Regions from separate parts of the Methylobacterium sp. 77 genome, predicted to be linked through region 1. Evidence: predicted binding sites of a transcription regulator. Region 1 holds the regulator's gene; each other region holds the start of a gene.
What was found. Region 1 encodes LexA, which represses DNA repair genes until DNA is damaged. Its sites were predicted from a motif close to TGTTCNNNNTGTGTTCNG; they were not measured.
Positions count from the first base shown of each region.

Region 2: ruvC (crossover junction endodeoxyribonuclease RuvC) is a predicted target of LexA. The motif match lies at 3,757-3,774, and genes of this name have one in related genera.
Region 3: parE (DNA topoisomerase IV subunit B) is a predicted target of LexA. The motif match lies at 6,415-6,432, and genes of this name have one in related genera.

Region 1 is NZ_KB910516.1:2,524,337-2,534,670, forward strand. It holds gene A3OK_RS0111970 (HlyD family type I secretion periplasmic adaptor subunit) at 1-1,263, shown strand, start outside; gene A3OK_RS24005 (hypothetical protein) at 1,288-1,542, shown strand; gene A3OK_RS24010 (hypothetical protein) at 1,925-2,140, shown strand; gene A3OK_RS0111975 (helix-turn-helix transcriptional regulator) at 2,338-2,730, shown strand; gene lexA (transcriptional repressor LexA) at 3,637-4,374, shown strand; gene A3OK_RS0111990 (ComEC/Rec2 family competence protein) at 4,368-6,641, opposite strand; gene gltX (glutamate--tRNA ligase) at 6,849-8,276, shown strand; gene gltA (citrate synthase) at 8,506-9,795, shown strand; gene rpsD (30S ribosomal protein S4) at 9,997-10,334, opposite strand, start outside.
Region 2 is NZ_KB910516.1:4,343,423-4,353,756, reverse strand. It holds gene A3OK_RS0120615 (Uma2 family endonuclease) at 80-664, shown strand; gene bfr (bacterioferritin) at 698-1,195, opposite strand; gene A3OK_RS0120605 ((2Fe-2S)-binding protein) at 1,258-1,539, opposite strand; gene ruvA (Holliday junction branch migration protein RuvA) at 1,713-2,330, opposite strand; gene A3OK_RS0120595 (YceI family protein) at 2,410-3,027, shown strand; gene ruvC (crossover junction endodeoxyribonuclease RuvC) at 3,119-3,682, opposite strand; gene A3OK_RS23165 (hypothetical protein) at 4,213-4,515, shown strand; gene A3OK_RS0120580 (methyl-accepting chemotaxis protein) at 4,531-6,009, shown strand; gene A3OK_RS0120570 (YebC/PmpR family DNA-binding transcriptional regulator) at 7,221-7,967, opposite strand; gene A3OK_RS0120565 (HAD-IA family hydrolase) at 8,244-8,993, opposite strand; gene rpe (ribulose-phosphate 3-epimerase) at 8,987-9,661, opposite strand; gene A3OK_RS0120555 (phosphoribulokinase) at 9,739-10,334, opposite strand, start outside.
Region 3 is NZ_KB910516.1:1,032,151-1,042,484, forward strand. It holds gene A3OK_RS0104790 (aspartate/glutamate racemase family protein) at 1-585, shown strand, start outside; gene A3OK_RS0104795 (hypothetical protein) at 685-1,296, shown strand; gene A3OK_RS0104800 (transcriptional regulator) at 1,289-1,669, shown strand; gene A3OK_RS0104805 (di-trans,poly-cis-decaprenylcistransferase) at 1,708-2,418, shown strand; partial or broken gene bchE (magnesium-protoporphyrin IX monomethyl ester anaerobic oxidative cyclase) at 2,446-4,053, shown strand; gene A3OK_RS0104815 (hypothetical protein) at 3,986-4,183, opposite strand; gene A3OK_RS0104820 (PhoX family phosphatase) at 4,320-6,308, shown strand; gene parE (DNA topoisomerase IV subunit B) at 6,446-8,536, shown strand; gene A3OK_RS0104830 (porin family protein) at 8,737-9,558, opposite strand; gene A3OK_RS23890 (hypothetical protein) at 9,894-10,334, shown strand, end outside.

The sequences.
Region 1 (10,334 bases):
CTGGTGGCGATCGGTGTCAGCGTCCTCCTCGTCGTCGGCGTTGGCGGCTGGTCCGTTTTCACCCAGATCTCGGGCGCAGTGATCGCGCCCGGGCAGCTCGTCGTCGAATCCGACGTGAAGAAGGTGCAGCACCCGACCGGCGGCGTCGTCGGTGAGTTGCGAGTCAGGGAGGGCGCGCGGGTCAAGGCCGGCGACATCCTGATCCGCCTCGACGAGACCCAGACCCGCGCCAATCTCGACATCGTCCTGAAGGCGCTCGATGAGCTCACCGGCCGTCGCGCCAGGAACGAAGCAGAGCGCGATGGTGCGAAAACCATCGCCTTTCCGCTCGAACTCCAACTCCGCAAGACCCTCGATCCGGCGGTTCGCCACCTGATCGACAGCGAGACCCGCCTGTTCGAGTCCCGTATCGCGGGCCGAGAAGGCAAGAAGGCTCAGCTGCGCGAGCGAGTCTCGCAGCTCGACGAAGAGATCAAGGGGCTCACCGAGCAGGCCGCCGCGAAGGCGCGGGAAACGACCTTCATCGAGAGCGAGCTGAAGGGCGTGCGTGAGCTTTACGCCAAGAACCTTGTGCCCCTGCCGAGGGTGACCGCTCTGGAGCGAGACGGCGCCCGCCTGCAGGGTGAGCGCGGGCAGATTATCGCTTCCACCGCGTCGGCAAAAGGAAAGATTACCGAGACTGAACTACAAATCCTTCAGGTCGATCAGGATATGCGGTCTGAGACTGGAAAGGAACTCGCCGATATTCGTGGGCGTTGGTCAGAGTACGATGAGAAACGGATTGCAGCCGAGGATCAACTTAAGAGAATCGATATGCGCGCGCCTCAGAGCGGGACGGTTCATCAAATGACGGTGCACACGATCGGCGGCCTCGTCGATCCGCGGGAGCCCGCCATGCTGATCGTCCCGGATGCCGACAAGCTGACCGTCGAGGTAAAGATCCAGCCGCAGGACATCGACAACGTTCGCGTCGGCCAACGTGCCGTTCTGCGCTTTCCTGCCTTCAACCAGCGCACGACGCCGGAGATTGATGGCGAGGTCAATCGCTTATCCGCTGATGTGACCCAGGATGCGAAGACAGGTGTCAGTTACTACACGGCCCGTATTCGCCTGTCCGAAGAGCAGATCGGTCGCCTGGGCAAAGTTCAGCTCGTTCCGGGAATGCCTGTCGAATCCTTCATGCAACTCGGGGACCGCTCCGTGCTCTCATATCTTATCAAGCCTCTCTCCGATCAAATCTCGAAAGCCTGGCGAGAGAAGTAAATCTTCCCACATGGAACATGAAAAATGGATAATATAACCAAACCCATAATAATGGCAGCCATTGCATTTGGCTCTGTTTTCTATATGAGCGGGAATTTGAATATATCTATCGCTTCAGCTTTTGTTCCGCTCATTCTAAGCATGATGGGGGTCGTCCAATCTCTTGGCTATGCCTTCAGCGCCATTTGTCTGATTTTGTCCGTCTTTTGGTTCGCCTCGCCCGAAGAGACGCGGGAGAAAGTCAGGTCAGAGGTCGAGCGAATTGCTTTGAAATCTTGAGAGATGATTTGTTTCTAGCGATTTCGAGCTGTTACCGCGGTGTCGTTTAATGCCTGGGACTGTAGACAATTAAAGATGAGCGTTCAAAAGGGATAGAGACATGACAGTATATATATATCTGGCAGGGCTAATCTCGGGCTTAGCTTTTATGTTCGGACCTTGGGTCGGAGCAGCCGTCATAATTTCGATCGCTCTTATCGGAATGGGTTTTAATAAGATGCGGTCGTTTGTGGCAAATATGTCGATCGACTAGCGCCTAACTCAGCAAATCGGTCGTCTTCGATGCACAAATATTCCATCGAATGGAGATCTCGCTTTTTTGAGACTAGCAACAATATTTGTCTAAAAATATCCAGAAGTAATTTGTCGAGGGTAGAGCAACATGGCGGATGCGGCGTCAGATCGTAAAATTCAAGAGGCCTATAAAAAGACGAACGCCATCTGGTCGGCCTTACAAAAAGAATACATTGGGCAGATCACGTATTATACTGAAAAGGTCAACAACTCCGTCGATGAAGTCGCCAAAAACAAAAATAGAACGAAGCTGATGTATGCGCGGATATGCTCCGAGCATTGCTGGAGCAACATTCGCGGATAGCACGTCCTGGATGTCGCAGCGGTAGCATATCAAAACAACATCCGTGCTCATTAAAGCGTCTTTTGATGCAAATGACGCTTCCATATTGCCTAAAAGTTTTCTAATAACAGAGGCAGCGTCTCATCACAAATGTTCTCGATTTTGAACTTGTGCCCGTAATCTATGTTAGTTTTTATTTATGTGGATAGAGGCTAGTTGTGGCTCTCCGAATCACCTCTGACATCGATCGAGAAGTTGGCGCTCGTCTTGCTGCACTGCGCAAAGCTAGAGGGATGTCACAGACGGCTTTGGGCACCGCTGTCGGCATCACATTCCAACAAATTCAAAAGTATGAGAAGGGGACGAACCGCATCGGTAGCAGTCGTCTGCAACAATTAGCAGATACGCTTAAAGTCCCGGTCTCCGCCCTTTTCGGCGAGCAAGAACCTGACGAGCAGATCGAGATCTTCCGTTTCTTAGCCGAGCCGGGCGCTATTGAGATCCTGCGTTCCTATGCTTCGATCGATGACGATCAATATAAGCGCGCGGTATTGTCCATCGTTCGAAGCATCGCTCGGATCAGCGTGAAGCCTCCACTGCAAAGCGCTTGAGGCTTGGCGGATTTGCGCTGAGGTTCGTCAGGTACGGCGCTGAGAGACTACTATTGCCCTACTGGCAATCCATCTACTAGCGCGCATCTGACCCTGCCCCAGTTACGCGGCGATCTCGAGGCCGTTTGATTTTGACGGGGAAGGGGTTTGTCTGCAGTGACGGGACGTGAGTACTAAGCTCAACGTGAAGATCCAGACGATGTATCTGGTCGCGAGCAGTGTTCACGCCGTGATTCTTACGGTGTCGCTAGAAACGCACTTCTATCAAGGGAAACCTCCCGTCTCTCAGCAGAGATGCAACGTTATGGCTGCCGTCTCTTACGGCGCCGTCCACAAGATCGCCTGCTTGTCCATGCGCGACCACAGGTAGGCAGAATTGGCCTCGGCTGCTCTAACGATCGCGACCCGGCCGCAACGGCTGGCTACCGGCTCTTTCTGCCATTTACATCGCGGAAGCCCGAGCGGCACTGAGACCTATGGCAGGCAGTGCAGGGACGTATAGGCCAAAACCAGCCATCATTGGAATGCGCGGTTGTCACCGCAGCCCCCGTGAGAAGCCTCTTTATGGTCCGAATTGAAGTGACGGCAACATGCCGGGTTAACTTGGTCGCGTTGACCTGCTCAGCCAGTTGGGCGGAGTAACCGTCACTTCGGCGGCCCGGAGGGATCTGGCATGCTTCCTCTCTCACCCCGCCGCCCGAACCACGACCATCTCGGCCGCTGTCAGGCCGGAGTTCCGCTCGATCGACTGTTCTGATTCCCCGGACCACCTCTCACCTTCGACCACCGCCCCAAAGCTAAGTTAACGGAACCCTTGCAGAACACTTGCGGAACGTCTACCGTGTTCGTGTTTTGTTTCGATGGGCGTTAGCCGCGGCCGTTGGCTTCAGTGGAAGAGTGATCAGTATGTTGACGCGTAAGCAGCTGGAACTTCTCCAATTCATCCAGCAACGGATGCAGGAGAGCGGCGTTCCGCCTTCGTTCGATGAGATGAAGGACGCGCTCGATCTGAAGTCGAAATCCGGCATCCACCGGCTGATCACGGCGTTGGAAGAGCGTGGCTTTCTGCGGCGGCTGCCGAACCGGGCCAGGGCCATTGAGGTGATCCGGTTGCCGGAGAGCATGACCAGCGCTCCCGCTCAACGTCCCGTCCAGACGGGCGAGGTTCGCCGCTTCACACCGAGCGTGGTGGAAGGGGGCCGGTCCAAGGCGGCGCCGCCGATGCGCCAGCCGATGGCGCAGGCGCAGGATGAGAGCGGACGGGCGATCACGATCCCGGTCATGGGTCGCATCGCGGCCGGTACACCGATCTCGGCGATTCAGAACCAGAGCCATTCGGTGACGCTGTCACCCGATTTTCTGTCCGGCGGCGAGCATTACGCCCTGGAGGTCCGCGGCGATTCGATGATCGAGGCGGGTATCCTCGACGGCGATCTGGTGGTCATCAAGAAGCAGGACACCGCCAATACCGGCGATATCGTCGTCGCCCTGATCGATGACGAGGAAGCGACGCTCAAGCGCCTGCGTCGCCGCGGTTCCTCTATCGCTCTGGAGGCCGCGAACCCTGCCTACGAAACCCGGGTTCTGGGTCCCGACCGCGTTCAGATCCAGGGCCGCCTCGTCAGTCTGGTGCGTCGCTACTGAAGCCGATCCGGGAGCGGATCCGCCGGCGGCTCGCTCTCGTCCTCCTCGGATGGGATTGAAGGTTTCGGAAGGTCCACCGGCTTTGACATCGTCGAGGGCGTCGAGGGCGGGTCCGCGACGGCCTGTCGCCAGGGCGGGGCGGAACCGGGTTCGCGGGCCGATGTCGCGACCGGGCCATCCGGCTCGAAGCGCAGAGCCGTCGCCCCTCGCGCAGCCAGGAACGCTCTGTCGATGACGAGGCTCGCCCGGCAGCCCGGCGGCGCGTCCCGGCGGGCGATGATGACGGTGGCGCGCGCGCAATCCTCCGCGAAGGCCCGTTTGTCCTTGACCAGGGCGACGACACGACCGGGCTCCACGGAGATGGTGCAGCCGACGGCATCGCATCGGCTCGCCGTCGAGGCGGTCACGTCGCGGGCTTTGCGGGAATCACCATCCGCCTTGAGCCATTGCTCCAGCACGAAATCCGGTGGCTTGCCGAGGATCGTCAGGCGGCCGTCCCGATCGCGCAATGCGGCACCCGCCCCCTCGCGATCGACGTAGAGATCGTAGCGTTGCGGCGTCGCGGCGAGCAGGAGGCCGAAAGCTGCCGGAGCGAGACCGATCCAGCGCAGGCGCGAGACGGGAAGCGTCAGCAGCAGCAGGGCGACGGCGAGCAGGCACAGCGCCGCGCTGCCGAAGGCCGGGACGACGAGCGTGGCGTGGCCGAACCCGCTGATCCACCCGGAGATCGTCAGCATCCCGCGCACCGCGAGCCCCATCAGCCACCAGACCGGCTGATCGAGCGCGAAGGGATAGGCGAGGATGCCGAGGACCGCGGCCGGCATCACCGCGAGGGAGACGAGGGGAAGGGTCAGGGCATTGCCGACGATGCCGAAGGGCTGGACGGTCTGGAAATGGTAGGTGGCGAAGGGAGCGGTCGCGATCTGGGCGACAAGGGTCGTCGCCAATGTGCCGGTGATCGCGACGATGACGAAGCGGAATGCGCGGCCGAACGGGCCGCTTCCTTCTCGTTGCGGCATCACGCGGTTGAGAGCCCCTGCGCAGGCGATGAGGCCGGCGACCGCGCCGAAGGACATCTGGAAGCTCGGACCGAGAAGCCCGTCCGGCTCGCGCGCCAGCGCGATCAATGCGGCGAGCGCGAGGTTCCGCATGCTGAGGGCCGGGCGATCCACCAGGATCGCGCCGAGCATCACCAGGGTCATGATCAGTGAGCGTTCGGCGGCGATGTCCCAGCCCGAGAAGACGCAATAGGCGGTGACGCCGACCATGGCGAAGCCGGCGGCGATCTTCTTGATCGGCCAGCGCAAGGCCAGGCCGGGCACGAGGGCGAGGAGCGCGCGCACGAGCCAGAACACCACGCCGGCGGCGAGCACCATGTGGAGCCCCGAGATCGAGACCACGTGGTAGATGCCGGCCGCGCGCAGGATCTCGTTGGTCTCCGCATTGATGAGGCCGCGCTTGCCGGTCACCAGGGCGGCGGCGACCGCGCCGGCCTGACCGCCATTGGCGTCGGTGATGCGCCGCGTCAGGGCATTGCGCGCGTCGTCCACCGCGGCCGCGAGGGAGACGGTCCAGGGGAGCGGTGTCGGAGGAGGCTTCACCTCGATCTTGCCGACGAGGGAGCCGACGGCGCCGATCCCGCGAAAATAGGCGTCGCGCGCGAAGTCGTAACCGCCGGGCCGCGCTGCCTCGGGCGGGGGAAGCAGCCGTGCGGTCGCCGAGATGAAATCACCCGGCTTCAGCGCCAATGCCTTCTTGTAGGAGACGCGGACGCGGGTCGGCCGGCGATCGGGCGGGAGAGTGCCGAAACTCTCCACGAGGACGATCAGGCGCGCGCCGACCTCACGCTCGTCGAGGGCTTCCACGAGGCCGGTGAGGGGCGCGATGGTGGTCCGGGCGAGGACCGGAGCCGCCACGAGCTGCAGACGCAGCACCGTGGCCGAGAAGCCGAAGAAAGACGCGGCGAGCCCCAGCACCAGAGCGAGGGCAATTGGTCTGGCGCCGAGGAAGGGGATCGCGGCCGCGAGGACCGACGCGACGAGGAGAGGTGCCGCCAATGACGGCTGCCCGCTCGTCGCCGTGAGGCAGACGAGGATGCCGATGCCGAACGCGACAGCCAGCCAGGGGAACAGCCGCCGTTGTTCGGATTCCTGGCGGAGTCCGTCGAGGCACCAGTCCTTCGCCGTCTCGATCAGGAACGACGGCGATCGCCACCGGCTCCAGGAGGCGATAGCGGCGCCCGTCGCTCGCGCGCTGGCCTGCGCCATCCTCCGGTGCGCCCTCCCTCAGATTGACGAGGTTCGACCGACGCGAGGGGATCGTCGCGCCGGCGATCACCTCGCTGCCCCCCGGATCGTCACCTGATCGCCGGATCGGCAAGACGGTTTCTTAACGTCACCGCAAACGCATGCTACATGCGCCGATCCGGGCCGGTCGATCCGCCCCCCACCTTCACGCACAAGTTTAGCCGCCCGATGTCGTCACCCGTCGTCACGCGTTTCGCCCCCTCCCCCACGGGGTACCTGCATATCGGGGGAGCGCGCACGGCGCTCTTCAACTGGCTCTACGCCCGCCATTTCGGCGGCCGTATGCTTCTTCGCATCGAGGATACCGACCGCGAGCGCTCGACCCAGGGCGCCATCGACGCGATCCTCGATGGTCTGCGCTGGCTCGGCCTCGAATGGGACGGCGACGTCGTCTACCAGTTCGCCCGCGCGGCGCGGCACCGGGAGATCGCCGAGAGCCTGCTCGCCTCGGGCAACGCCTATCATTGCTACGCCACGCCGGACGAGCTCACCGCCATGCGGGAGGCCGCGCGCGCCGAGGGTCGCCCCATGCGCTACGACGGCCGCTGGCGCGATCGTGATCCCGCCGAGGCGCCGGCCGGGGTGAAGCCCGTGATCCGCCTGCGAGCCCCGCTGGAGGGGGAGACGGTGGTCGAGGACCAGGTGCAGGGCCGCGTCACCTGGGCCAACAAGGATCTCGACGATCTCGTCCTGCTGCGCTCGGACGGCAATCCGACCTATATGCTCGCCGTCGTCGTCGACGACCACGACATGGGCGTCACCCACGTGATCCGTGGCGACGACCACCTTACCAATGCCGCCCGCCAGCGCCAGATCTACGACGCGCTCGGCTGGTCGGCGCCGATCATGGCGCATATCCCGCTGATCCACGGCGCCGATGGCGCCAAGCTGTCGAAGCGCCACGGTGCCCTCGGCGTCGACGCCTATCGCGATCTCGGCTACTTGCCGGCGGCGTTGCGTAACTACCTCGTCCGCCTCGGCTGGAGCCATGGCGACCAGGAGGTCTTCTCCACGGAGGAGATGATCGCGGCGTTCGACCTGACATCGATCGGCCGCTCCGCCGCCCGGTTCGACTTCGCGAAGCTCGAGAACCTCAACGGACTCTATATCCGTGGTGCGGACGATACCGTGCTGATCGATGCGATCGAGACGATCCTGCCGGTGCTCGCCGCCGATCGCGGAATGCCGCATGCCCTGTCTCCCGACCTGCGCGAGAAACTCGGCGCGGCGATGCCCGGCCTGAAGGAGCGCGCCAAGACTTTGGTCGAGCTTCTCGACAGCGCCTATTACCTCACCGCCTCGCGCCCCCTCGGCCTCGACGAGAAGGCGAAGACGCTCCTGAGCGAGGAGGCTCGTCAGCGTCTCGCCGCGATCCTGCCGGCCCTCGCCGATCTGCCGGAATGGAATGCGGCCTCCACCGAGGGTGCGGTGCGCCGCTTCGCCGAGGAGAACGCGCTCAAGCTCGGCCTGATCGCCCAGCCCCTGCGGGCCGCGTTGACCGGCCGCGCGACGTCCCCGCCGGTCTTCGACGTCATGGCCGTGCTCGGTCGCGACGAGTGTCTCGGCCGCCTCGGAGATCAGGTCTCGGCGGGCTGATCGTCATCCTGCGGCGGGTGACAGATCGGCCCGGTTTTCGCTTGAGCCAGCCGGTGGCGAGGGGCATCGGTTGATGGCGGTCGGCCGATCCGCTAACGCGATAGATGTGTGAGCACTTGCAGCATAAATCTGCCGGTGCGCCCTGGGCCGAAGTGGCGATTTTCACCACGCGGGCCGGTGCTACCCTCTGCCAAGGTCTGCCTTCCGCCAAGAAAGGGTCCATGTCTCCATGAGCGCCTCCAGCACGATCTCCGTGGGCGACAACCAAGTCGATCTGCCGATCAAGACCGGCACGATCGGACCTGACGTCATCGACATCGGCAAGCTCCACGCCAAGACCGGCATGTTCACCTTCGATCCGGGCTTCACCTCTACCGCGTCCTGCGAATCGAAGATCACCTATATCGACGGCGACGCCGGCATCCTGCTCTATCGCGGCTACCCGATCGACCAGATCGCCGAGCAGGGCGACTTCCTCGAGACCTGCTACCTGATGCTGTTCGGCGAATTGCCGACCCCCGCCCAGAAGGCGGATTTCGACTACCGGGTCACGCGCCACACCATGGTGCACGACCAGATGAACCGCTTCTTCCAGGGGTTCCGCCGCGACGCCCACCCGATGGCGATCATGGTCGCCTGCGTCGGCGCGCTGTCGGCCTTCTATCACGACTCGACCGACATCTCGGACGACAAGCAGCGGATGATCGCCAGCTTGCGCATGATCGCCAAGATGCCGACGCTGGCCGCGATGGCCTACAAGTATTCCATCGGCCAGCCGTTCGTGTACCCTAAGAACGACCTCGACTACACATCGAACTTCCTGCGGATGTGCTTCGCGGTGCCGTGCGAGGAGTTCGTGGTCAACCCGATCTACGCGCGTGCGCTGGACCGGATCTTCATCCTGCATGCCGACCATGAACAGAACGCCTCGACCTCCACCGTGCGTCTCGCCGGCTCGTCGGGCGCCAACCCCTTCGCTTGCGTCGCCGCCGGCATCGCCTGTCTGTGGGGGCCCGCGCATGGCGGCGCCAACGAGGCGGCGCTGAAGATGCTGGAAGAGATCGGCACGCCGGAAAACGTGGCGAAATACGTCGCCAAGGCCAAGGACAAGAACGACCCGTTCCGTCTCATGGGCTTCGGCCACCGCGTCTATAAGAACTACGATCCGCGCGCCCGCATCATGCAGAAGACCACGCATGAGGTTCTCGCGCAGCTCGGCATCAAGGACGATCCGCTGCTCGAAGTCGCGGTACAGCTCGAGCAGATCGCCCTCAAGGACGAGTATTTCATCGAGAAGAAACTCTACCCGAACATCGATTTCTATTCGGGCATCACCCTCAAGGCGATGGGCTTCCCGACCTCGATGTTCACGGTGCTGTTCGCGCTCGCTCGCACCGTCGGCTGGATCGCCCAATGGGCCGAGATGATCGAGGATCCCTCGCAGAAGATCGGCCGCCCGCGCCAACTCTATATCGGGCCGGACAAGCGCGACTACGTGCCCATCGGCAATCGCGGCTGACGCCGTGAGCGACCCTCTCCCCTTGGCGGGAGAGGGTGCGACCCGTCGGGACAAGCGGCTGTCCGTCCGCCCCCTCCCCCCGGCAGGGAGATACGCACGCCAGATGCTTGAAACGTCGGCAGACGATCCGGGTCGTCGCTCCCAACAAAAAAGGCCGCCCTCTCGGGCGGCCTTTCTCGTCTCGGCGATGCCCCGGAGGGATCAGCGCGAATAGAATTCGATGACGAGGTTCGGTTCCATCTGGACCGGGTAGGGAACCTCGCTGAGGCTCGGCACGCGGGTGACGCGAGCCGTCATCTTGGCGTGATCCACCTCGATGTAGTCGGGCACGTCGCGCTCGGGCAGCTGCGAAGCGACGACGACGATCTCGAGCTGCTTCGAGGAATCCTTCACCTCGATCACGTCGCCCGGCTTCACGAGGAAGCTGGCGATGTTCACGCGGCGACCGTTCACCTTGACGTGGCCATGGTTCACGAACTGACGGGCAGCGAAGGGGGTCGGCACGAACTTGGCGCGATACACGACCGCGTCGAGGCGAC
Region 2 (10,334 bases), 1.8 Mb from region 1:
TCGCACAACGCCGCCGCGCGCGCTACACTGCGCCGTCGGCGGCATGAAGCCGCCGAGATAACCGGCAAGGGGATCAGCGATGGGCCGCGCGTCTCAGCTTTTCGAGATGATGGCGCTCGACGATTTCGAGGAGCTGCTGGCCGACAAACCGAGCAACGAACGCTGGGAGCTGATCGGCGGCCGGGTCGTCCGGATGATGGTCGGCGCCCGGTGGGAGCATGGGCGGATCGTCCAGAACATCGCCACCAGCCTGGAGAGCGGATTTCGCGCCGCGGGGTCGTCCTGTCAGACCTTCACCGAGACGTTCTACATGAAGAGCAGGCCGCTCGACGCCGCGATGTTGCCGGATGTCCTCGTCGTCTGTGGCGATCTCGAACCGGGAACGACCTCGGTGGACAATCCGACCGTCCTCTTCGAGGTCCTGTCTCCCGGCACGGAGGCCCGCGACCGTTTCGAGAAGTGGAGCGTCTATCAGCAGCTCGGCTCGCTCCAGCATTACGTGCTGGTGGCGCGCGACCGGGCACATATCGAGGTCTTCGACCGGGTCGACGGAGCCTGGACGGGGTTCAGGGTGCTCGAGGGGCTCGATGCGACCCTCGACCTCGCGGCGATCCAGGCCGCCTTGCCCCTGCGCGACATTTATTACCGGGTGATCGCGCGCTGAGCGCCGGCGAACCGGCGCTCAGCGGCGGTCGTCCTAGTCCTTCTCCGGGGCGATCGCCTCGAGGCCACCGATATGCTTCTGCGCGTAGAGCGGCAGGCCGACCTGGGCGATCAGGTTCTGCTGCGTCTCGAGGAAGTCGATATGGCCTTCCTCGTCGGCGGCGAGTTCCTCGAACAGGATCTTCGAGACGCGGTCGTTGATCGAATCGCAGTATTGCGCGGCTTCGAGATAGAGCGCGCGCGCCTCGGTCTCGGCGGCGAGATCGCAGGCGATGATCTCCTCGACATTCTGGCCGATCCGCAGCGGGTCGAGTTCCTGCAGGTTCGGGAACCCGTCGAGGAACAGGATCCGGTCGACGAACCGGTCGGCGTGGTTCATCTCCTCGATCGATTCCTTGCGCCAGAACTTGGCGAGATCGATGTAGCCCCAATCGTTCAGCATGCGGAAATGGAGCCAGTACTGGCTCACGGCCGTCAGCTCGCTACGGAGCCCTCGGTTGAGGTACTCGACGACCTTCACATCACCCTTCATCAAACACACTCCCGTAAGGCTATCGATCAGCCGAAGGGGAGCGTGGGGCCTCGCACAGGCCCTCAGGCGGCGATCCCCTCCTCCGCAGTTTGGAACTTGACCAAACTACAGCCGCTCGCGCAACCCGCCTCGCACGCATGGCCTGCCTCCGCAACGGCATTTTCGAGGGCGCCCTGCAGCGCCGCCTGCATGATCGAGCGGATCGTGCGGGCACAACGGCCGCATTTCGGACTGCAACCGAGGCAGGCATGGACCTGCGCCGGGGTACGCGGGCAATCGGGCCCGCCCTTCAGGCAATCGCGGACGGCACCGTCGGACAACACGTTACAGGAACAGACGATCATGACAGCTCGCTGGACGGGGCGGAGCAGATCGATCGGCATCGAGAGAATCGTGCGCGAGGCAGATTTCCCGTTGCGACCATCGACTTGCGTGCCTCTTTAGAACTTTTAAAATCTACTGCGTTCTCAACAACTTAACTGCCATGGGAGAATTGCGCAAGCCGGGCGGGCGCGGCTCAGCGGGCGAGTTCGCGCAGGCCCAGGCGGATCAGGGTCTTCGCCTCGGCCCCCTCCCCGGCGCCCTTCATGGCCGCAGCGATGGCGGCGGAGGCCTGGACCGGGGCGTAGCCGAGATTGACCAGGGCGGAGATCGCGTCGGCGGCGGGTTGGGGCGCGGTGCGGTCTTCCACCGCGCCGGAGAGGGCGAGCACGGCGGGATCGATGGGGGCGAAGGCCGGCGCCTTGTCCTTCAATTCGGCGGTGAGGCGGGCGGCGAGGCGCGGGCCGACGCCGGGCGCGCGGGCGATGGCGGTCTTGTCACCGAGCGCGATGGCGGTGGCGAGCGCTTCGGGCTCGAGCACGGAGAGCAGGCCGAGCGCGACCTTTGAGCCCACCCCCTGCACCGTCTGCAACAGGCGGAACCACTCGCGCTCGGCATCCGACCGGAAGCCGTAGAGCCGGATCATGTCCTCGCGGACATAGGTCTCGATCGCGAGGGAGGCCGCCTCGCCCACGGCCGGCATCCGCTGCAGGGTGCGGGCCGAGCAATGCACCACGTAGCCGACGCCCTGCACGTCGAGGATCACGAAATCCTCTCCGTAGGAATCCACCACACCCTTCAGCTTGCCGATCATGCATCATCTCGTCATCAGAGGGCGGGTCTTATCAGGGACCGGCCCGCCTGTCCGACCCGCCATTCGAGAAAGAGACCGCATGACGCGCACGCGCCTCCTCGCCCTCCTGCTTCTGGCCTCCACCTGCGCCCAGGCGCAGGAGACACCACCGGATGGCGGCCCGTCGAGCGATCCGACCCAGGTCCGGGCCGGCGCCTACGTGCTCGATCCGGCCCACGGCAAGATCACCTGGTCGGTGAGCCATCTCGGCTACTCGACCTATTACGGCCAGATCACCGATGTCGCGGCCAAGGCCGATCTCGATCCGAAAGCCCCGGCGCGGAGCCGCCTGTCCGTCACCATCGGCATGGCCAGCATCAACGGCCTGAACGACGCCCTGAACCGGCACCTCCAGGGCCCGGATTTCTTCGACACCGCGACCTTCCCCACCGCGACCTTCACCGCCACCCTGGTGGAGCCCACGAGCCCGACCACGGCCCGCATCTCCGGCACCCTCACCCTGAAGGGCGTGACCAAGCCCGTGGCCTTCGACGCCACTTTCAACCAGGCCGGCATCAACCCGATCGACAAGCGCTACACCGTCGGGTTCGACGGCCGCACCGTGATCAAGCGCTCGGATTTCGGCGTCTCCGCCTTCCTCCCCGCCGTGGGCGACGAGGTGAGCCTGCGCCTGGAGGGCGAGTTCAAGGCGCAGTAGCCCCTCTTCTCCGGGATCGTCTTCTCTCCGGGATCGTCTTCCCGAATCCGGCTCCCCTCTCCCGGCACGCGGCGCGGGGGGAGGCACGCCCTCACCCCTTCGCCAGGGCCGCCGCGATCCGGGCGGCGGCGAGCCCGCTCACCCCGGCGACGGGGGCGTGCAGCTTCTTCAGCGCATGCGCCCCGCGATGGTTGGCATGGGTGACGGCGATGGCCAGCGCATCGGCGGCATCCGCCGTCTTGAACTCGGCCTTCGGCATCAGGAACTTCACCATCGCCTGGATCTGCACCTTCTCCGCATGGCCCGAGCCGCAGACGGTCTTCTTGACGAGGTTGGCGGCGTATTCGGAGACGGGCAGGCCCGCCAGCGCCGGCACCAGAAGCGCGATGGCGCGGGCATGGCCGAGCTTCAGCGTCGCCTGCGCATCCTTGTTGACGAAGGTCTCCTCCACGGCGACCTCATCCGGGCCGAACCCCGACACCACGCGGGTGATGCCCTCGTGCAATTCCCGCAGGCGCAGGGCCAGCGGCAGATCCCCATCCGAGGTCACCACCCCGCAATCGACATAGGTCAGCTTGGTCCCGACGACGGAGATCAGCCCCCAGCCGGTGCGGCGAAGGCCGGGATCGATGCCGAGGATGCGGATGGGGGTCATGCGGGCAGGACCATAACAGGCGCGCTCATGGATCGGACGGCTCCGGGCGCGAGCACCGCGCCGATCTCAGCATACGGGACATAGCGTGAACGAAGTCCTGTGCCAAGGCATGCGCCGGAAGGCCAGCAAGCCACACGCGAGACACCCGCAAGGAACCGGCAAGACACGCTCCGGACGCCGACGCCTCGGGACCGATCTCGATGGTAGCCCCTGCGCCGGACCACCGGTCTGCGCTTCGACGGTTAGTTAGATCCACTCTGCCCGAGTGACGCGACGTCCAATCGAATTCAGATCGAAAGTCGACAAAACATATTTGATATCTGCAGTGATATTTGAAATCATCAAATGTAAACCCAGAAGTTGCAATATTTCATCTTAAGACACCGGCCGATCTTTTCGATAAATGCAAATACGTAAGGAATTTTTAGCTCCTATCAGCCTAATCCCCAAGCATAGGCTGAAGTCGGATTGAATTACCCGTGCCCCTCACTGGCTCTCGACGCCCCCTCAACAGACGTGTCGCCGGATTCGTGGCGGGACTGGCCGCGCTCACGGCCGCATTGGTTCCGCTCGGCCTTCTGGCGCTGCCCGCCTCCCGGACGGTAGCGGTCCTCGGTCCGCCCGGTCACGACATGGTCGCGCTCGTCGCTCGGGCCGGCGGGTCGATCCTGCGCATGGGCGGATGGACCAACATTATCGTGGCCACCGACGGCCCGCCGGATCTCGTCGCCCGCCTCTACGCCTCAGGCGCATGGCTCGTCGTCGCTGCCGGCGAAGCGCGCGGCTGCGCTCCCACTTCCCGAGCCCCCGCCATCCAAGCCAATCGCATCTGAAAGACTCCGATCCCGATGACGAATCTCGAGACCCTCCGGCAGAGCTTCAGCCGGTTCCTGATCGCCTTTCTCTGGCTGCATCTCCCGGTCATCGCCCTCGGCGCATGGTACAGCGGGAACGCCCCGATGGCCCCTGTCCTTGCCGCGGCGTTCCTGGCGGGGCTCAGCACGCTGACATGGTTGCGGTCGCGCACCGGACTGGCGACCCGCCTCGCCAGCAGCCTGGCGCTGATCGGCATGGCGGCCATCCTGGTCTCGGTCTTCGCCGGACATGCCTGGCAGATCGACATGCACATGTACTTCTTCGCCTGCATGGCCCTGATCGTGACCTGGTGCGACTGGCGCGTCCTGATCGCCTGCGCGGGCGCCACCGCCGTCCATCACCTCGCCCTCGATTTCGCGATGCCGGTCCTGGTCTTCCCGGGGGAGGTCGCCGGCTCGGATCTGGGGCGGGTGGTGCTGCACGCGGTCATCCTGATCCTGGAGACCGGCGTGCTGGCCTGGCTGGCGAACACCATCGTGACGGCCTTCACGGCCCAGGCAGCCTCCGAGCAGGAGGTCCGGATGCAGATCGCGCGCATGCAGGAATTGGAGACGGAGACGACCCTGGCGCGGGCCGGCGCCGAGGCCCAGCGCCGGGCCGCGATGCAGCAGACCGCCGAATATTTCGAATCGACGGTGAGCGGCATCCTCGGCCAGGTCACGCAGGCCGCCGGGACGATGCAGGACACTGCCCGCGCGATGGTGGACGCGGCGGACAGCACGTCGGGGCAGGCGAGCGCCGTGGCGCGGTCCGTGGCGAGCGCGGCGGAGGGCGCCGCCGCCAATGTCTCGCTGGTGGCAGCCGCTGCCGAGGAACTCGGCGCCTCGGTCCAGGAGATCGGCCGGCAGGTGGAGGATTCGGCCCGGATGGCACAGAGCGCGGTCGGGCAGGCCGACGAGACGGGCCGGCTGGTCCAGGCGCTGAGCGCAGGCGCTGCCCAGATCGGCGATGTCGTCGGAATGATTACCGGCATCGCGGGCCAGACCAACCTGCTGGCGCTCAACGCGACCATCGAGGCGGCCCGCGCGGGCGAGGCCGGACGCGGCTTCGCGGTGGTCGCGGCGGAAGTCAAGGAACTCGCCAACCAGACGGCCCGGGCCACCGAGCAGATCGTTCAGCAGATCAGCGCGATCCAGGACTCGACCGGCGAGGCTGTCGCCGCCATCGACAGCATCGCCGCGCGCATCCGCACCATGAGCAGCGCGGCGGCCGCCATCGCGACGGCGGTGGACCAGCAGGGTATGGCGACGCAGGAGATCATCCGCAACGTGGCGCACGCCGCCACGAGCACCTGCGCGATTAAGGACACCGTCGGGAGCGTCGTCGGCTCGGCCGGGGAGACCGGCACGGCGGCGGCGGACGTCTTCGCCTCGGCATCGGCTCTCGCAGAGCACGCCGATCAGCTCGGCGCCGAGGTCAACCGCTTCCTCGACACCGTCAAGGCGGCCTGACCCGGCGCATCTCCGTGGCGCTCGGTCCCGGAGATTGTCCATCGGCCCGCCCGCCAGGGCGAGGTCGATGGAGACGTTCCGGACGTCGTCCTGATCCTCGATGACCTCGACGCGGCGGCCGGCATTGTCATCCTGTCGGCCGACGGCAAAGCCAATCTAGACCGCCCCTTCGTCATCTTTCGCGAGTGGCATATTCCAACGTTTATACTTTGGCACTGCGACCGACATCTACCTGTGGGCATACGGGCGCCAGCAATCGAACTTGCGCCGAGCGAGTTGGAGAGCCAGACCGATCAGCTCACTCCCGCGCCGGTCAGTGACCGTGTCGGTTTTTGCGATGCGCCTTTCGAAAATTGCTTGGACCACGAGCTCATCGAAGTTCGAACGCCAGATCTTCACAAGCCATGTCGTGCTGCTGTCTGCGAGCCCCCTGTTCGTCATCCGATACGATCCACGTCAGACGCAAGCTTCGGTAATCGGCGCCTGAGTCTCCGGCTTTTCGTTTGACGCAGGGAATCGGACCGTCTCATACCGCCCCATGACGCCTCCTGCACGACCATACGCCACGCGCCGCAACGCCGCCGCTTCCTCCATCGACACACGACAATTATTTTGACAAAATTCCTATTTCATGTCTATATCCCCACACCTGCCGCCCAGTGAAGGGGGCCTGTCCGGTGACCGACCGGGTGGGCCGGAGGGGTGGTGGGGCGGTGCCCGCGTCGGTGGTGTCGGTCACCATCGCCCCGGGCGGCGACTCGCCAGACCGCGGGCTCGGTCCGGGCGGTGTCCGGGAGGTAAATGCCCCGGCGCCGACCCTGCACTGGGCTCGGTGGAGGACAGCTGCGTCGCCATCCACTACGAGATGGCGTGCGACGAAGGTTCGCTCGGAGATGAACGGGGCCAGGAGACCCGTCACGACTAGCGCCAGCGCGAGACCCGTCGGAGACACCGTGATGCAAAAAAGGCCCCGGCGGGAACGCCGGAGCCTCGGGACGCCGGGGGACCGGCACTCACATCAAGCGCTCAATGGGTTCCGCGGCGTCCCGCGTCCCCTCTTGGGGCTTTTCTTGTTTGGGCTTCTCTTGGGCCATGCCCCCGGCGCTGTCGCGCGCGGGGGTGAAGCTGTGTGGCAGCCAGGGTCACGGCGAGCCGGAGACTGGGCCGCGCGAGGTCGCCCTCCCCCCGGAAGGAGGAGGGTCACGGGCCGCTCAGCCTTCGAGCTTGGCCATCAGCGCGTCGGAGAGGGCGAAGTTGACGTAGACGTTCTGGACGTCGTCCTGGTCCTCGATGACCTCGACGAGGCGGATCAGCTTCTCGCCGGTCTCGTCGTCGACGTCGATCGTGTTCTGGGCCTTCCACACCAGGGCGGTGCGGCGCGGCTCGCCGAAGCGGGCCTCCAGGGCCTTGGAGACCTCGCCGTAGGAATCCTGGGCGCAGGTGACTTCGTGGCCGTCCTCGGAGGAACGCACGTCGTCGGCGCCGGCCTCGATCGCCGCTTCCAGCATGGTGTCGGCATCGGCCACGGAGGCGTCGAACGCGACGATGCCGACATGGTCGAATAGGAAGGCGACGGCGCCGGTCTCGGCGAGGCTGCCGCCGGATTTGGTGAAGGCCGAGCGCACGTCCGAGGCGGTGCGGTTGCGGTTGTCGGTCTGCGCCTCGACGATGAGGGCGGCGCCGCCGGGGCCGTAGCCCTCGTAGCGGATCTCGTCGTAGCTCTCCGCGTCGGCGCCGGAGGCCTTCTTGATGGCGCGCTCGATATTGTCCTTGGGCACGTTCTCGGCCCGCGCCGCGATGATGGCGGCGCGGAGACGCGCGTTCATCGCCGGGTCGGGCATGCCGAGCTTGGCCGCCACCGTGATCTCGCGGGCGAGCTTGCCGAAGAGCTTGGAGCGGACCGCGTCGACGCGGCCCTTGCGGTGCATGATGTTCTTGAACTGGGAATGGCCGGCCATGGCGTGACCTTGGGTCGTGTCGGAGGTGAAGCGGAAGTGCGCGCATGCGTCGCCGCAGCGGGATGGGGCCGGGTTATAGGCCGGGTCCGCTCATGGAGGCAACGCACGGGAGGCCCCGGCGTTGACGGAGCGAGGTTTTTCCGGCCTCGAAAGGGACCGACGCGATGGCAGGCACGGGACATGACGACCCCGGACGGCCCTGGTGGCGGCTGGCGCTCACCGCCTGCCTCGGGATCGTCGCCGGCTCGACGCTGTTTCCCCGACCGGCGAAAGGGGTCAGCCCGTCATCCGGTCGTGCCAGGCCGTCAGCGCCGCCACGGTGACGAGACCGCCCGGCCATGTCAGCCCGGCGAGATGGCCGTGCGGCGCTCCCGGCTCGCCGAGATCGGACAAAGCCGAGAATGCGCCGTCCAGGCTCTGGCCGCCGGTATAGCGGCTGCGCGTCGCGATGACGGGCAATCCGGCATCGAGCGCCGAGCGGATGCCGGCGGCCGAATCCTCGAACGCGACGGCCTCGCTCGGGCTCACGCCGAGGCGCGCCAGAGCGAGGAGGAACACGTCCGGATGCGGCTTCTTGCGCTCGGCCTCGTCACCGCAGGCGATGACGTCGAACGGGCTGCCATCGGGGAAGTTGACGGCGATGAGGGTATCGACGTTGGGCCGGCTGGTGGTGCTGGCCACCGCGAGACGCAGACCGGAACTCCTGGCCTCCGCGATGAGACGGGCGATGCCGGGCCTGAGTTCGAGCGCCCCCTGCGTGACGAGATCGCCGTAGATTCGGGTCTTGCGGTCGTGGATCTCGCCCATCTGCGCGCGCCGCTCCGCATCCGGCTCGCCATGCTCGGTCCGCACGTAATGCGCGAGCCGCTCCTTGCCGCCCATCACGGTGAGGAGATCGGCGTAAAGCTCCGGCGACCAGTGCCAGTTGAGCCCCATCTCGGCGAAGGCGCGGTTGAACCCCTGCCGGTGCAGGTCCTCGGTCTCGGCCAGCGTCCCGTCGACGTCGAAGATCAGCGCCTTCAGCATGCGACGGTGCCGCCGGCGCCCGCTCGGATCGCGGCGATGCGCTCGGCATATCCGGACGGTCCACCCTTGAACACGGCGCTCCCCGCCACGAATGCGTTGGCTCCGGCGGCGGCGGCCAAGCCCACATTCTCGGGCGTGATGCCGCCATCCACCTCGATGTCGATGTCGCGGCCGGCACTCATCGCCTTGATCCGGGCGATGGTCTCCAGCGTCGAGGGGATGAAGCTCTGGCCGCCGAAGCCGGGATTCACCGTCATCACCAGGACGAGATCGACCATGTCGATCAACGGCTCGATGGCGCTGGCCGGCGTGCCGGGGTTGAGGGCGATGCCGGCGCGCTTGCCGAGGTTCAGGATGGTCTGGAGCGAGCGGTGAATATGCGGGCCGGCCTCCACATGAACCGAGATCGCATCCGCCCCCGCCTCGGCGAAGGCCGCGAGATAGGGGTCGGCGGGCGCGATCATCAGGTGCACGTCGAACACCTTGGCGCTGTGCGGCCGCAGGGCCTTCACCACGTCGGGACCGAAAGTGATGTTGGGGACGAAATGCCCGTCCATCACGTCGAGATGGATCCAGTCCGCCCCCGCCTCGGATATCGCGCGCACCTCAGCGCCCAGATTGGCGAAATCGGCCGAGAGGATCGACGGGGAGATGATGGGGCCGGTCATGCGCGTCGTCATCCAGGATATCTCGTTACAGGTTTGCCCGTCCGGGCCGTGCGCCGGAACCCGGACTTCCGTCTCGCTCACGCGAGCCGGCGCTTGCGCTCCACCAGCTGCATGATGATCGGCGTCAGGATGAGCTGCATCGCGATATCGAGCTTGCCGCCGGGAATCACGATGGAGTTCGCGCGGCTCATGAAGGAGCCCTGGATCATCGAGATCAGGTAGGAGAAATCGATGCCCTTCGGGTCCTTGAAGCGGATCACCACCATCGATTCGTCGGCGGTGGGAATCCAGCGGGCAATGAAGGGGTTGGAGGTGTCCACCGTGGGCACGCGCTGGAAGTTGATATCGGTCCAGGTGAATTGCGGGCAGATCGTCTGCACGTAATCCGGCATCCGCCGCAGGATCACGTCGGTGACGGCCTCGGTGGAATAACCGCGAAACGACCGGTCCCGGTGCAGCTTCTGGATCCATTCGAGGTTGATCACCGGCACGACGCCGATCTTGAGGTCGGCATAGCGGGCCATGTCGACATTGTCGTCGACGACGCAGCCGTGAAGGCCCTCGTAGAACAACAGGTCCGAGCCCGGCGGGAAGTCCTCCCAGGCGGTGAAGGTGCCCGGCTCGGCCGCATAAGCCTGCGCATCGGCGGCATCGTGGACGTAGTGCCGCGTCC
Region 3 (10,334 bases), 1.5 Mb from region 1:
GCTTCGGCGATCGCGGCCCATGCCGCCCTCGATGCGCTGGCCGAGCATGCGGAAGGCTGCGACGCGGTCTACCTCGCCTGTTTCGGCGATCCGGGGCTCGGCGCGTTGCGCGAGATCTCGCCCTTGCCGGTGGTGGGAATGGCGGAAGCGTCGTGCCTCGCCGCAACTGCGCGGGGAGGGCGCTTCGCCATCGTCACCGGGGGCGCCCTGTGGGGACCGATGCTGGAGGAATTCGTGGCCGGGCTCGGCCTCTCCGACAAGCTCGCCGCCATCCGCACCATCGCCCCCACCGGAGACCGCATCGCGCGCGACCCCGATGCGGCGCTCTCCGACCTCGCCGCCGCCTGCACCGCCTGCGCGACCCGTGATGGGGCGGATGTGGTGATCCTCGGCGGCGCGGCGCTCGCAGGTCTCGCCGAGCGCATCCAGCCGCAGGTGCCCGTGCCCGTCCTGTGCTCGGTGGAAGTGGGCACCCGGGCGGTCATCGCCGCCGCGATCTGCGGATTGCCCCCGGGCCGGCCCGCACCGTCCCTCGAAAGCATCGGCCTGTCGCCGGCCTTGACCGAGCGTCTCGCGCAGGAGTGACGGAAAGCCGGGCTCCGCGAGCCTTCGTGCCGAAAGGCACTTGCGAAGGTTCGCCGGATCGGCTTACTTTGCGATACAAAGTTGATCCGGGAGCATCGGATGTCCGATCTCGACAAGGCCCTCGCCGATATCGTGGCGATCCGAACCCAGCTCGCCCGTGGCAACGCTTTCTGCGGGTTCGGGCCGTCCGCCATCGCCGCGACGGGTGTCCTCGCCCTTGGCACCGCCCTCGCCCAGCATGTCTGGCTCGACGACCCGACCGGCCAGCCGCTGGTGTTCCTCGCCGGATGGATCGCCGCCGCCCTGATGTCGGCCGGCCTCATCGGGGCCGAGATGCGGGCCCGCTCGCGGCGCGACCATGCGGGCCTGGCCGATACGATGATCATCAACGCGGCGGAGCAGTTCCTGCCGGCGGGAGCGGCCGGCGCGCTCCTCGCCCTGGTGCTGGTGCGGGTCTCACCGGAGAACCTCTGGATGCTGCCCGGCCTGTGGCAGGTGCTGGTGAGCCTGGGGCTCTTCGCCTCGGTTCGATCGCTGCCCAGGGGCGTCGCGCTTCCCGGCGCCTGGTACATGGTGGCCGGCCTCGCCGTTCTGATGCTGGCAAGTGCCGACCACGCCCTCTCGCCTTGGACCATGGGCCTGCCCTTCGCCATCGGCCAGCTCCTCATGGCCGTGATCCTCTACCGTGCCCGGGAGGAGAACGATGTCTGACGCACCCTTCGCCTATGACGGCCTCGACCGTGTGATCCACGAGAAGGCCCGCCTCGGCCTCCTCACCTCGCTGATGGCGGCGCCCAAGGGCCTCGCCTTCGGCGACCTCAAGCAGCTCTGCGGTCTCACCGACGGCAACCTCAGCCGCCATCTTCAGGTGCTGCAGGAAGCGGGCCTCGTCGATATCCGCAAAGGCCATGGCACCGGGCTCGCCAACGGTCTTGGAAGCGCCCGCCCGCTGACCACCTGCCATCTGACGCCGGCCGGACGGCAGCGCTTTCTCGATTATCTCGCCATCCTCGAACAGGTGGTGCGGGACGCGGCCAAAGCCGCCGAGACCGCCGGTCTCCCCCTCGTCGCCCGTCCGGCCTGACGCCCGAGAACCGTCTTTTTTTGCCAAGGAGCTTTGTAATGCAAAGTGAACGCACGCCCGGCTTGCACATCGGGATCATCATGGATGGCAACGGGCGCTGGGCGACCGCACGCGGCCTTCCGCGCGCGCTCGGTCACAAGGCCGGCGTCGAGGCGATCCGCCGGGTCGTGGAGGCGGCGCCGAAACAGGGAGTCGGGACCCTCACCCTCTACGCCTTCTCCTGCGACAACTGGAAGCGACCGGAAACGGAGGTCTCCGCGCTGATGGGGCTACTCCGCCTCTACCTGCGTAACGAGATTGCCCGCCTGATCGAGAACGGCGTGCGCCTCAGCGTGATCGGCCGGCGCGACCGCCTGCCGGAGGGCCTGGCCGCCGACATCGCCCGCGTGGAAGCCGCCACAGTGACGGGGAGGGCGCTGCACCTGCGGGTCGCCATCGACTACTCCGCCCGCGACGCCATTCTCGCCGCCGCGCTCGCCGGCGCCGGCAGGAAAGACATCGGCCGCGAGGCCTTCTCGGCCCTGGTGACGGGCGACGCATGCGTGCCCGACGTCGACCTCGTGATCCGCACCAGCGGCGAGCAGCGCCTCTCGGACTTCCTGCTCTGGGAGAGCGCCTATGCCGAACTCCACTTCACCGAGCGGCACTGGCCGGATTTCGACGCCGCCGACCTCGCCGAGGCGCGCGCCGCCTTCCAGCGCCGCGACCGCCGCTTCGGGGGGCTCGGCGCCACGTCAGCCGCCGCCTGAATCACTGGTGACACGGGAGGGAAAGCCATGCGCATCGTCCTCGTCAACGTGCCCCACCCGGCCATCGGCAGCCGGATTCCCGACGACCATCTGCCGCCGCTGGGACTTCTCGCCGTCGGCGGCCCGCTCATCGACGATGGACACGAGGTGCACCTGATCGATGGCGAGTTCGGCCCCATGGAACCGGGCGCGCTCGTCGCGGAGGCTCTGGCCCTCCGCCCCGATGCCGTGCTGTTCGGGCATTCCGGCTCGACCTCGGGCCATCCAGTCATCACCGACATCGCCTCGCGCCTGGCGAGAGCGCGACCGGGTCTCGCCATCATCTACGGTGGGGTGTTCCCGACCTATCATTGGCGCGAGATTCTCCACGACGAACCCTACGTCACCGCCATCGTGCGCGGGGAGGGCGAGGAGACGGCGCGTCGGCTGATGGCCGCCCTCTCTACACGAAGCCCCCTCGCGGCCGTGCCAGGCATCGCCTTTCGCAGCGGCGACGGGCCTCATGCCACTCAAGCCGCCCCCGTGATCCGCGACCTCGACGCCTACCGCGTCGGCTGGGAGCTGATCGACCACGCCCGCTACAGCTACTGGGGCGGATTACGGGCGGTCGTCGTGCAATTCTCCCGCGGCTGCCCGCATCTCTGCAATTATTGCGGCCAGCGCGGCTTCTGGACCCGCTGGCGACACCGCGACCCCGAGCGTTTCGCCAAGGAACTCGCCCGGCTTCACCGCGAGCACGGCGTGCGGGTCATCAATTTCGCCGACGAGAACCCCACCGTCTCGAAGAAGGCGTGGCGGATCTTCCTCGAAGCGCTGATCGCGGAGGATGTCGGCCTCATCCTGGTCGGTTCGACCCGAGCCGACGACATCGTGCGCGATGCCGACATCCTGCACCTCTACAAACGAGCCGGCTGGGCGCGCTTCCTCCTCGGACTGGAAAGCACCGACGAGGCGACGCTCGCCCGCATCAAGAAAGGCGGCACCACCACCACGGACCGCGAGGCGATCCGCCTTCTGCGGCAGCACGGCATTCTCTCCATGGCGACCTGGGTCGTCGGGTTCGAGGAGGAGACCGATCGGGATTATTGGCGCGGCCTGCGCCAGCTCCTTTCCTACGATCCCGACCAGATCCAGATGCTCTACGTGACGCCCCACCGCTGGACGCCGTATTTCGGCCTCGCCGCCGAACGGAGGGTGATCCAGACCGATCGCCGTCGCTGGGACTACAAGCATCAGGTCCTGGCGACCCGGCACATGGCGCCATGGCGGGTGTTGTTGTGGTTCAAGCTGATCGAGGTGGCGGTCCAGGCGCGCCCGCGCGCCATGGCGCGGGTGTTGTTCCATCCCGACGCCGGGCTACGCCATGCGATGCGCTGGTACACGCGGATGGGCCGCAGGGTATGGCCCTATTGAATCGTGAACTTTCTCCGCGACCCCTTGACCAGCAACGGGCCTAGCGTCGCTGAATTCTGGGGCCAACCTCAGGAGAACGAGGAGGAATCAATGTCGGCGACCCGTCCGGAACGGACTGCCGGACAGAAGCGCCGACGCGGCGTGATGGGTAGCCTCACACGAAGACGAGGAACATTCCGCAGCTTGCGACGAACCCAGCGAGCGAGATGGCCGAGAGGGTAATCAACCTGGACGATGCGGCCGGGCCGTCATCCTGGCCATCGTCGATCAGGGAAAAGGCATGGCCCGCGGCCTGGGACGCGCGGATCAGATCGTCGTGACGCACCATGCTCAGAGCTGCGGACGGCGCCATGTCGATCTCCCAATCGCATCCTTATTGGGTGTGAAAACGCACATGATCATGATTGGTTCCGGACTGCTGGCGTCATCCACCCGCCATGTCCGCGCCCTACGCTTCCTCGACCGCTTCCACGGAGAACGAGTTGACGATGACCGAGCCGCTGCGCACCCGTTCGCAGGCCGCTGAAGACGGCGAGGATGCCGGCTCCAATACCAGCCGCAACGCCACTTTCGGGGACGTGGTCGCTGCCCGGTTCGACCGGCGCGACCTGTTGCGAGGCCTCCTCGGGGTCGGCGCCATCGCGGCGGTGGTGACGCCTCGGGCACTCGCCGCCAGCCCGGCCGCGACGGCTCGGACGGAGGCGCCGGCGTTTCCGTTCACGGAGATCGAAGCGGGCTCCGATGTGCATCACCACGTCGCCGACGGGCACGATGCCGACATCCTGATCCGCTGGGGCGATCCGGTCCTGCCCGGCGCGCCCGCCTTCGATCCACGGAACCAGTCGGCGGCCGCACAGGCCCGGCAATTCGGCTACAACAACGACTTCGTCGGCTACTTCCCGATGCCCGGCGCCGACGACCCGGCCGCGCACGGCCTTCTCGTGGTCAACCACGAATACACCAATGAAGAGCTGATGTTCCCCGGCCTCGGCCGCCAGGACATCAAGACCGTCGCCTTCAAGGGCATGAACCGCGACCTCGTCGACATCGAGATGGCCGCCCATGGCGGTTCGGTGATCGAGGTGAAACGCACGGACGGCAAATGGGCCGTGATGCCGGATTCCCGATACGCCCGCCGCATCACCGCCGAGACGCCGATGGCCTTGTCAGGCCCCGCCGCAGGCTCCGACCGGCTGAAGACGTCGGCCGATCCGTCGGGCCGGGCGGTGAAGGGGATGATCAACAACTGCGCCGGCGGCACCACGCCCTGGGGGACGTGGCTCACCTGCGAGGAAAACATCAACTACTACTTCTCCGGTGTTCTCGCCGAGGATTCGGCCGAGGCGCGCAACCACAAACGCCTCGGCCTGCCCGGCAACGCCTATGCCTGGGGTCGCTTCCACGAGCGCTTCGACCTCTCCAAGGAGCCGAACGAGCCCAACCGCTTCGGCTGGGTGGTGGAGATCGACCCGTTCGATCCGGCCTCCGTCCCAACGAAACGCACGGCGATGGGCCGGTTCAAGCACGAGGGTGCCGCCGGCATCGTCGCGAAGGGCGGGGCTTACGTCGTCTACCAGGGCGACGACGAGCGCTTCGACTACGTTTACAAGTTCGTGACGGATGCGGCGGTGAACGTCGCCGACCGGAGCGCCAACCGAGACATCCTCGATTCCGGCACGCTGCATGTGGCGAGGTTCGATGCGGATGGGCGCGGCGCGTGGATGCCCCTGGTCTTCGGGCGAGGCCCATTGACGCCGGCGAACGGGTTCGGCTCCCAGGCGGACGTCGTCATCGAGGCTCGTCGCGCCGCCGACCTCCTCGGTGCCACCAAGATGGACCGGCCGGAGGATGTCGAGGCCAACCCGAAGACCGGCAAGGTCTACGTCATGCTCACCAACAACGTGAAGCGTAAAGCGGACGATGTGAACGCCGCCAACCCGCGCCCCGACAACCGCTTCGGCCACATCGTCGAACTGACACCGGATGATGGGGACCACGCGGCCCTGGGCTTCGGCTGGGAGATCCTGGTCAGGTGCGGCGATCCCTCCATCGCCGCGGTCGGCGCCACCTTCTCCTCGGCGACGACGAAGGACGGTTGGTTCGGCATGCCGGACAATTGCTCGATCGACGGCCAGGGCCGCCTCTGGGTCGCCACCGACGGGAATTCGCCCTCGAAGACGGGCCGGAATGACGGCATCTGGGCGATCGAGACGCAAGGGCCGGGGCGGGGTACGGCCAAGCACTTCTTCCGGGTGCCGAACGGCGCCGAGATGTGCGGCCCCTATTTCAGTCCCGACGACACCACGTTCTTCGTCGCCGTCCAGCATCCCGGCGAGGCCGACGAGGAGGATCCGAAAGCCTTGCCCGCCACCTTCGAGGCCCCCTCCACCCGCTGGCCGGATTTCGACGAATCGATGCCGCCCCGTCCCGCCATCGTCGCCATCACCAAGCGCGGGGGCGGACGGGTCGGGACCTGAGGGGCGGAGGCGACTCCGATACCCCGACGACACAGCGTTAACGGAATCGGCGCAAGCTGTGCAGGAACACGGGGAGGACGCGGTCCGCGAGGGCGGCGACGCTTCACGTTTCCGTTTCGTTCCTGTATGGTTGATCGATGACACAGCGCGAGACCTCACGCCAGGCCGTTGCGGCCCCAGCCGGCGGCCGGCCGAGCGACCTGTTCGCAGGTGGTCAGGCGCCCGTGCGGGGCGCGAAAGCGTCTTCCGCCACCCGCGCCCCCCTCGACAAGCTCCCCGTCGAATCCGCCGAGGCCGGCTACGATGCCTCGTCGATCGAGGTGCTGGAAGGCCTCGAGCCGGTCCGGCGGCGGCCGGGCATGTATATCGGCGGCACCGACGAACGCGCCCTGCACCATCTCTTCGCCGAGGTGGTCGACAACTCGATGGATGAGGCGGTGGCGGGCCATGCCAGCTACATCGAGGTGGAACTGGAAGCGACCGGTCACCTCGTGATCACCGATAACGGGCGCGGCATCCCGGTGGACCCGCACCCGAAATTCCCCGGCAAATCCGCCCTCGAAGTCATCATGACCACCCTCCATGCGGGCGGCAAGTTCGACTCGAAGGTCTACGAGACATCGGGCGGCCTGCATGGCGTCGGCATCTCGGTGGTCAACGCCCTTTCGGACATCCTCGAAGTCGAGGTCGCCCGCGGCCAGATGCTCTACCGCCAGACCTTTTCACGCGGCCATGCGCAGGGGCCACTCGTGGAGGTCGGCCGGGTGCAGAACCGGCGCGGCACGCGGGTGCGCTTCCATCCCGATTCGGAAATCTTCGGGGCACTGAAGTTCGATCCGCGCCGGCTGTTCAAGATGGCCCGTTCCAAGGCCTACCTGTTCGGCGGTGTCGAAATTCGCTGGCGCTGCGCGCCGTCCCTGATCGAGGGCATGACCGACGTGCCGGCCGAGACCGTGCACCGCTTCCCCGGCGGCCTGCGCGACTATCTCGCCCGTGATCTTGAGGGCAAGGAACTCGTCACGGACGCGGTCTTCTCGGGCAAGATCACGAAAACCGGCGGGCACGGCTCCCTCGAATGGGCCGTCGCCTGGATGGTGGTGGAGGACGGGGTCTCGCACTCCTACTGCAACACCATTCCCACCGCCGAGGGCGGCACCCACGAGAGCGGCCTGCGCGTCGCTCTACTGCGGGCCTTGCGCGAACATGCCGAGCGCGTCGGCCAAGCCAAGCGCATGACCTCCGTCACCACCGACGACGTCATGGCCACCTGCGCCTCGATGCTCTCGGTCTTCATCCGCGAGCCGGAATTCCAGGGCCAGACCAAGGACAAGCTCGCCACGGTGGAAGCGTCGCGCATCGTCGAGACGGCGATCCGCGACGCGTTCGACCATTGGCTCGCCGCCTCCCCGGCCCAGGCCAACAAGCTCCTCGACTGGGTGATCGACCGGGCCGAGGAGCGGGTCCGCCGGCGCCAGGAGAAAGAGGTCGCGCGCAAGTCCGCCACGCGCAAGCTGCGGCTTCCGGGCAAGCTCGCCGACTGTTCCAAGGCCGGAACGGCAGGCTCCGAGATCTTCATCGTCGAGGGCGATTCCGCCGGCGGATCGGCCAAGCAGGCGCGCGATCGCGCCAGCCAGGCCATTCTTCCGCTGCGTGGAAAGATCCTCAACGTCGCCTCGGCGAGCCGGGACAAGATGGGCGCCAACCAGCTCATTTCCGATCTGACCCAGGCGCTGGGTTGCGGCACGGGCAACAGCTACAAGGGTGAGGATCTGCGCTACGAGAAGGTCATCATCATGACCGACGCGGATGTGGACGGCGCCCATATCGCCTCGCTGCTGATCACCTTCTTCTACCGGCAGATGCCCAAGCTGATCGACAAGGGGCATCTCTACCTCGCCATCCCGCCGCTCTACCGGCTGACCCACGGCGCCAAGACGGTCTATGCCCGCGACGACGCCGACAAGGAGCGGGTCATCAAGACCACGTTCAAGGGCGGCAAGGTCGAGATCAGCCGCTTCAAGGGGCTGGGCGAGATGATGCCGGCGCAGTTGAAGGAGACCACGATGGACCCGAAGAAGCGCACGCTCCTGCGCGTCGCGGTCCTCGACGAGGCACGGGATTCCACCGGCGACGCCGTGGAGCGCCTGATGGGCAACAAGCCCGAAGCGCGCTTCGCCTTCATCTCCGAACGGGCCGCCTTCGCCGATGGAGCGGCCCTCGACATCTGAACCGGAGCGCCGATCCCCGCTCCGCGCGAACGCGTCCAGACGTCGTTTTCGACACCGCCGATGCGACGGGACCGGACGGAGCCGATCGCTCCTAGTTCGCGACGAAAAAAAGCCCGGCCTTTCGGCCGGGCTTTTCGTTTGCACCATCCCGACGGTCGCGCGGGTCCCGAAGGAGCGCGCGATCGCCGGGTCGGATCGGCCTAGTACGAGCCGAACTTGTAGTTCAGGCCGGCGCGGACGACGGCGAACTCGGTCTCGCGAGCCGAGGGGCTGAGCGCGATGACGTTGGTGGCGGGGTTGAACACCGAACGGGCGCCGCGGCCGTCCTGCTCGAGGTTCACGTACAGGCCTTCGACCTTCAGGGTGACGGCCGAGGACTTGAAGAAGTTGAAGAACGAGTCGGTGGGGAGAGCGTATTCGATACCACCGCCGGCAGCGTAGCCGGTGCGGAAATCGCTGCTGCCCGAACCGCCGTCGCCGTAGGCGAAGCCGCCGGTGCCGTACACGAGGGTGCGGTCGAAGGCGTAACCGATACGGCCGCGAACGGTGCCGAAGAAGTTCATCTCGTTGCCCGGCAGGAGAGCCGTGGCGGCGGGAGCCGAGAAGGCGGCGCCGGGGGTGCCGGTGAAGGTGTAGGTGCCGGCGCGCGACTTGTTGCCGAAGTCGGTGTACTGGGCGTCAGCTTCGATACCGACGACCACACCCGAACCCGGGGTGAACTGGTAGTTGTAGCCGACCTGGCCACCGCCGGTGAAGCCTTCGAGGCTGTTGTTGTTGTTCGAGACGAGCACGCCGTTGGTGCCGCCCGAGTTCAGCACGGAGCCGGTGGGCAGGTTGTAGCGGTCGCTGTTGCTGCCGGCATCGAAGCCGTAGCCGGCGTTGATACCGAAGTAAGCGCCCGTCCAGGTGAACACCGGCACCGGCACGAAGATCGGCGGGGCAGCGCGGCGCGGAAGATCGGCGGCCGAAGCGACGCTGGTCAGGCCGGCGAGGACGGTCGTAGCGAGAAGCAGTCTTTTCATTGTGTTTCGGGTCCTGATGGGCATTGAGCCTGGGTGGCTTGTAGGCTCGGACGGAGGTGAGGTCTGTCGCATTCCTGCAACAACATTCACCGAATACAAGGCTCACCGTCAATGAACGGTAAAGGTTAGGTCCAGGTGAGGATTGAGCGGCCGCCGGTGTGTTCTGGCGCACGTCAGGCTCTTTCCGGACACAATTGCGTGACGAGCCAGATCCGTTGCCACGACGTCCCATCTCCATTTGCAAGAATGACTGTCTAAGCGGAACAATTCTGCAGAACGCGGGTTAGGACCGGATTTTTATCACGGCGGTCGCTGTCAGTGGCGCTCGTTCGCCCTTGGCAGAGACGGTGCAGGCGCAGGATCGTGCCCTGGCACGCAGGCGCAGTAAGGCGGAATTAACCGTAACCGGCGATCTTGTATCGCAAGCGGTCGCAGACGGCATTCAGCAGTGGCGAAGCCCTACGGACATCCCTGTCGATGCATCGATTTTCATGATCCGGCCGTTCGCTTCCTCCAAGCCGGAGCCGTTGGAAGAAAGCCGGCTCGCCGCGCCGACCTTGCTGCCATGGGCGATCAAGGTGTCCCTCATCCTGACGGCGGTCGGATTCGGCGCGAGTTTCTATCTCTCGAAGGCGCTGCCCGGATCGACGACATCCGCCCAATTGGCGAGACTGGCCGAAGACCCGGCGACCACGGGGTCGATCGCCGGAAGCCGCCGGTCGTCCGGCATCGTCCCGCGCCCATCCCCCGCCGGAAACATGGACCTCAGGCTGCGC